3 regions of the Alteromonas gilva genome follow, and region 2 is predicted to be linked to each of the others. Evidence: predicted binding sites of a transcription regulator. Region 2 holds the regulator's gene; each other region holds the start of a gene.

Region 1 (2,282 bases), on a different contig from region 2:
ACTGCTGCGTGGCCGGGTTGTCGGCCGGCACATAAATTTGGGTTGCCGGTTTATCGGCGTATTGAGGAAGCGCACCTAAGGATTGTTTAATAACGGGTTCTTGCTGTAATAACAGCAGGTCATTTTCAACCTGAGAAAAACGACTCAAGAGGTTATTTTCTATCTGCAACACTTCGCCCTGAAACGTATTGAATAACCCGTTTATAGTATAACTTTTTACCTGCTCTACGCTTAGCATCGACACCGCGGCCACTGGCACTACCACGGCCACAACGAATGCCGGTACAAGAAGTCGCTTTATGTTTAACGCCATATTATTAAGCTAAGCTCCAATCGAATAACCTGGCACACTTTGTAAAAGTAAACCGAGCAGGTTGGGTACTTACTACTATAGCGTTAATCATCTATGGCCGCACGTTCACAGGAATATTCCCTGATATCTGCCGACATAAGTGGCCCCTGAACTGCGAAAAGTTTTCAGTGTTTAAAAAATGAGCTGAACATTTTACATGCTGTGCCTGCACATTAATGGTGTAAGTGCTTGTTTTCACGTTGTCAGAAATTGGTATGCCGTTTGTTTCAAACTTATTGAAGTGCAACGAAGGAGGATAATATGAATATTTTTAAATTATCACTAATTGCCGCGGCAACTTCAGTAGTGCTCGGAACGACCGCTATGGCGGACAACCATAAGCCCAGTGACATGAAAGATCGCGCATGGGCAACGTTCTCGGGCGAGGTAACTTCGGTTAATCCGGATTCATTTATGCTGGATTACGGCGAGGGTTCGCTGTTAGTAGAGGTAGATGATGGCGACTACGATAATGACGCCTATAAGCTGTTTAAGGGCGATGACGTGACTGTCACCGGTCGTATCGACAAAAACCTGTTCGCCGACACTACGCTGGAAGCGTCGGGTATCTATGTGAAAGGATTAAACACCACGTTTTTCTCAAGTGCCCTGGATGAAGAGGACTACCCGCTGGTCTATACCACCTCATATGTTCCCATGGAGCTTGATACCGTGACCCTTGTCGGTAATGTTATTTATACTAACGATCTCACCGACAACGTCACTATTATGATGGGCGGGGATGAACTGGAAGTGGATGTCTCCGATCTGGGCTATGACCCCCTCGATGACGAAGGCTGGTTAAAAATAGCTGCCGGTGACCGTATCCAGGTGAGCGGTACGCTGGACGAAGGTTTTCTGGACGACTACGAGCTAGTGGCTGATACCCTGACCAAGCTGGACGGATAATGTCCTTGCAGCAGGCTAAAACCAAAAAGACCTCAGTGTGAGGTCTTTTTTTTGAATAAGGAAATTTATGATTGAGCGGCGGCAACATGTGCTGAACGCAAGCATTCGCCGGCAGTTGTAAACTTGCCCTGGTATCAGGTGAATAGTGGATGACTGTTTTAATATACAGTATTATAGTGGGAGTCTTACATCCTGTTACACGCAGACGACCATGCTATGCGAAAAATAATTCACGTCGATATGGATTGCTTTTATGCCGCCGTTGAGATGCGTGATAATCCTGCCTGGCGAAATATTCCCCTTGCGGTGGGCGGAAGCTCTGACCGGCGCGGTGTTATTGCTACCTGCAATTATGCGGCGCGTCGGTTTGGTGTGCGCTCGGCGATGGCCACGGCTTATGCACTAAAACTCTGCCCGGATTTAAAATTAGTGAAGGGCCGCATGGCGTTGTATCAGCAAGAATCCGCTAAAATACGCGCTATCTTTGCTGATTACACCGATCTTATTGAACCGTTGTCGCTGGATGAAGCGTTTTTAGACGTTACCGAGTCGACCTTGTATCAGGGCAGCGCCACGCGAATAGCCGAGGAAATACGCTTTCGTATAGCCAATGAACTCAACCTGACGGCGTCGGCAGGTGTGGCGCCCTGTAAATTTGTTGCAAAAGTTGCCAGCGACGAAAATAAACCCAACGGTTTATGCGTTATCACCCCCGACAAACTGGACGCATTTGTGCGTCAACTGCCACTTAAAAAAATTCCCGGTGTCGGCGCGGTAACCGTACAAAAATTGCAGCAGCTTGGTTTGCAAACCTGTGATGATGTCAGGCGCTATCCACAAACCGAGCTGCAAAAGCGCTTTGGGAAATTTGGCCAGGTGCTCTGGGATCGGGCGCATGGTATTGATGATCGGCCGGTGCAAATCAACCGCATCAGAAAATCAGTTGGCGTAGAGCGTACCCTGAGTGCAGACATTTACAGTGTAGAAGACTGCGATGATGTCATCGAAATGCTCTACGTTA
Region 2 (2,282 bases):
AAAGCAGGATCAGTGTTGTCCAGGCTTTCAGTATGCGTATCTCGAGTCGTTTCACTCGACACCTCCGTTAGACCTGAATTTACCCACAGCTTGCAACAATGCGAGTAAAAACCAAACTGGTCTGTATTGGTTGTTATTTGAACTGCCTTTTTAATGTTTTGTGCTTACTTTGTTATTTTATTGTTAAGCACTGTATAAGAATTACTCATTGTAGCCGTAACGTCCAGTTATTTTTCGCTAAAATTAAGATTACTGGCTATTTTTTGTTCAGGGAGGACTTTTTCGGCAGGTCAGGTTAGTAAGCTTTTACTAACTTAAATTTGCCGCGCAGGCGTCGAGTATTGCGCAGGAAAGGGGAGTTTGGTGCAGATAACACCCTCAAAGACAAAAAAACCGGCCAATGCCGGTTTCAAATAAAACGAAAAGTGAGCTTATCGGGACAGGCTGATTACATCCAATCCCCATTACGAATAACGCCTACCGCAATGCCCTCTATATTGAATGGCTGATTAGCGAGGTCGACTTTTATCGGCGCAAATTCGTCATTTTCTGCATGCAGAAGTACCTCACGACCACGCTTCTCGATGCGCTTTACGGTGACATCTTCATCGACCCGGGCAACCACCACCTGGCCATTGTGCACATCAACAGTGCGATGTACCGCCAGCAGGTCGCCGTCGAGAATACCAATGTCTTTCATACTCATACCATTCACGCGCAGCAGAAAATCGGCTTTAGGATGGAACAGGTCCGGATCAACCTTATAATGCATTTCCACATGTTCCTGGGCCAGAATAGGCTCTCCCGCCGCAACCCGGCCAATCAGTGGCAGGCCTTCTTCTTCGATCTGTTCGTCAAGGGGAATATTGAGTTTTATACCCCGTGATGTCCCCGGTAGTATTTCAATCACGCCTTTTTTCGCCAGCGCTTTTAAATGTTCTTCCGCAGCATTCGCAGAGCGAAAGCCTAACTCACGGGCAATTTCGGCCCGGGTGGGCGGCATGCCGGTATCCAGCATGGTAGATTTTATTAGTTCAAGTACTTCTTGTTGCCGGGGGGTTAGTGGACGCATAAACAGCCTGTTATTCCATACAGTTGTTAGCAGTATAACGCGCGCGACTAAAATGACAAGGTATTTGTGGTAGCGTTAGTGTCGGCATAGTTTGATTGTTCGGATCTTCAGCATTTTTTATGTTAGCTGCGTGTGTCCTTTAGTCGCCGTTGGTTCTGTTATGCCATGATTCAGCACACGCCTTTATTTTATAATAGTGCCACAACGATTGGTCGTGAAAGTATCGATTTTCGCTGGGTGGAGACTCCTCAACGATTACCCGATAGCCCTTTTCAGTTAATTTATCTGCATAGACCGAAGTCATACGCCAGTCTACCACCAGGTCCTTTTTACTGTATGCAATATAGATTGTTCGATTGTCGTCATGAGGTATTTTGCTTACCCACGCAATCGGGTTAAAAGGGGTTGGTGTGCGCAAGCTGTAGTCCTGAAACGGTAAGTTTCGATAAGGGGAATTCAAATCCAATGGCGCCGAAGAAATAATTGCGCAGTGTATAGGTTTTGAATAGAAAGACATCACTCCCGCAGCGATATTTCCAGGGTGTGAACCTCCTACAATGATTACAGACTCAGCTCCAAAGTCATCAACCAACTTCTCAACAGCCTTACTCATAATTTTTATACCATCACGAGTAAATGTCACTTCTTCGCGACCTGTGGAACCGTAGAAACCAGGTGGTGTTAAAGTTAACTGTGCTAACCCTGTATTTAAAGCGAATGTAGAAAGCCGTTTATCCGTTTTTACTAAGTCATTACCGTCAACATGCTCAATGCTATGTTTTATATGTGGTAAAGGGTATTTTTTAACGCTCAAAAAGCCGTCAGCTGACCTGAAGCTAACAATCAGTAATTTATTCCAGTTTGGGCGTTCAGAGACTTGTTTTGCACCGTCATATCCAAGCATCGTGAGGCTATAACCTTTGCCGTCACGAGTAACGCTGACTTTGTATAGAGTATCTGCATATTCAGGTGAGCCAGCAGGCTGGGTAAACGTCAAATAAAGGGGCGGGCTACAGTTAATAATTACGATATACAACGATATCAGTATTAATACAGCTGTAAGTTTATATTTCATGTGCTTTGCTCTCATCCTTAAGAACTTAATTGACCTGTTACTACCATGACTCTGCGAAAATCAACTTCTACCAGAGCTCAGCGTTCTGCAAACTGACGTACCTTTCAGGCTATAAATGATAATCTAAAAGCGTCG
Region 3 (2,282 bases), 340 kb from region 2:
TTTGGGATGGCGGTCGCCACTTTCGCTGCCGGTTCCGCCTAAGGTAACGTTTTGTAAAATAGACACGTTGTCTTCGATCACCGTGGTTTCGCCCACCACAATGCCGGTGGCGTGATCAAACATTACCCCTTTACCAATTTGCGCAGCAGGATGAATATCCACAGCAAAAGTTTCTGAGTTGCGGCTTTGTAAAAACAGCGCTAGCTGATGACGCCCCTGTTGCCACAGGTAATGCGCCATCCGATGCACCTGCACAGACTGAAACCCTTTAAAATGGATAAGTACGGTGAGGTATTTGGTTACAGCGGGGTCGCGGCTGTAAATAGCCCGAATGTCTTCGATGGCTGCTTCAACAATTGCCGGTTCAAGCAGGTAAGCTTCATCGAGTACTTCACGAATAGCCAGCGCCGGCATCACATCATCGGCCATCTTGTTAGACAGAATAAAACTCAGTGACGACTCAAAGTTATGATGGGTAAGTATGCAGGCATGAATGAAGCTTGCCAAAAGAGGTTCTTCGTCAGCGATTTGCTGCGCTTCTTGTTTAAGCCGAAGCCAAAACTCCGCAGTATCAGTAATTGCGTGCATACCATGTTCCTTAATAACCCAAAGCCACGGGCAGTTACCTGTACCCGGCTCCACTGTAAATTTCATTTTGCTGCCACATCGACAGACACCGGTGCAAGACGACCTGCTATACTTATACTCACTGGCCTGAACCGCCAGGCCTGAACTGACTGGCCGATACAGACAGGCCTGAACTAACTTGCCGATACAGATCCAGCGCCCCACAACCACCTGGCCACCTTCGTAGCGCATAAAGTAATGATTTAAACTGTGAATTCAAGGTGAATCGGCCAAAATACCGATAAAAACTATAATTAACGGCCAGTCGGCTGCAGCGCCATTCACTGTTGTGCACACTGAGTCTTTGTCCCGGCTCAGGCAGCGACCCCGTCAGCCTTAATCATACTATTAATAACAGACCAGTGTGAGAGCGGATCACTTTCAGGCAAGAATCCAGCTTTATTGTGCAAGCGTGGTTTAACGTAAATGGCTTTAATGGCATACTTTGATTTTTGTTAGCCTGAATAAAAATACAGGTGTTTTTGTATTATTATGGATGTTTCTGAGTTACTCGACGAATTAAATGACAAGCAGCGCGAAGCCGTCGCTGCGCCGTTATCCAATATGCTTGTTCTGGCTGGCGCCGGCAGTGGTAAAACCCGTGTGCTCGTGCACCGTATCGCCTGGTTAATGCAGGTAGAGAATATTGCACCCTATAGCATTCTGGCAGTAACCTTTACCAATAAAGCGGCGCGGGAAATGCGCGGACGCATTGAAAGCCTCATGGAGCGGCCACTCAATACCATGTGGATTGGCACTTTCCACGGCCTGGCGCATCGCTTACTGCGGGCCCACTATGCCGAGGCAAATTTGCCGGAAAACTTTCAGATCCTCGACTCAGACGATCAGTACCGTTTGATCAGGCGCATCCTCAAAGCCATGAATCTCGACGAAAAGCACTGGGCGCCGCGACCAATTCAATGGTACATCAATGGCAATAAAGACGAAGGCCTGCGCCCCGAGCATATCGACACTCATGGCGATCATACTCAGCAAAAAATGCGCGAGATTTACGCCGCCTACCAAGAGGCTTGCGATCGCTCCGGGCTGGTCGATTTTGCCGAGTTGCTGCTGCGCGCCCACGAACTCTGGTTGAAAAATCCCGACGTACTGGCTCACTACCAACGACGCTTCAGAGCAGTGCTGGTAGACGAGTTTCAGGACACCAACAACATTCAGTATGCGTGGCTGCGTTTACTCTGCGGTCATGAAAACAGCAATATCATGATCGTCGGTGACGACGACCAGTCTATTTACGGCTGGCGTGGTGCAAACGTCGATAATATCCAGCACTTCCTCAAAGACTTTAACGACGCGTCGACCATTCGCTTAGAGCAAAACTACCGCTCAACGGCCACTATACTCAAAGCGGCGAATACGGTGATCGACAACAACCAGGGCCGCTTGGGTAAAGAGCTCTGGACCGACGGTGACGACGGTGAACCTATTTCTATTTACGCCGGGTTTAACGATCTCGATGAAGCGCGGTTTATCGTGGCGCAAATTTCCAGTTGGCAAAATCAGGGCAATCAGCTCAGAGAGTCTGCAATTTTGTACCGTAATAATGCCCAGTCACGAGTACTCGAAGAGGCCCTGCTGCATCAGGGCATTGCGTATCGCATTTATGGTGGCTTACGATTCTTCGAGCGCCAGGA

The links. The regulator LexA, encoded in region 2, represses DNA repair genes until DNA is damaged. The targets are predictions, from matches to a motif close to TACTGTATNNNNATACAGTA.
Region 1: dinB (DNA polymerase IV) is a predicted target of LexA. The motif match lies at 1,413-1,432, and genes of this name have one in related genera.
Region 3: uvrD (DNA helicase II) is a predicted target of LexA. The motif match lies at 1,086-1,105, and genes of this name have one in related genera.

Annotation. Positions count from the first base shown of each region.
Region 1 covers NZ_JAQQXP010000002.1:540,099-542,380, forward strand. The annotation lists gene OIK42_RS16020 (hybrid sensor histidine kinase/response regulator) at 1-313, opposite strand, end outside; gene OIK42_RS16025 (hypothetical protein) at 614-1,261, shown strand; gene dinB (DNA polymerase IV) at 1,478-2,282, shown strand, end outside.
Region 2 covers NZ_JAQQXP010000001.1:180,376-182,657, reverse strand. The annotation lists gene lexA (transcriptional repressor LexA) at 449-1,072, opposite strand; gene OIK42_RS00835 (alpha/beta hydrolase family protein) at 1,212-2,147, opposite strand; gene OIK42_RS00830 (hypothetical protein) at 2,271-2,282, opposite strand, start outside.
Region 3 covers NZ_JAQQXP010000001.1:515,646-517,927, reverse strand. The annotation lists gene cysE (serine O-acetyltransferase) at 1-588, opposite strand, end outside; gene uvrD (DNA helicase II) at 1,120-2,282, shown strand, end outside.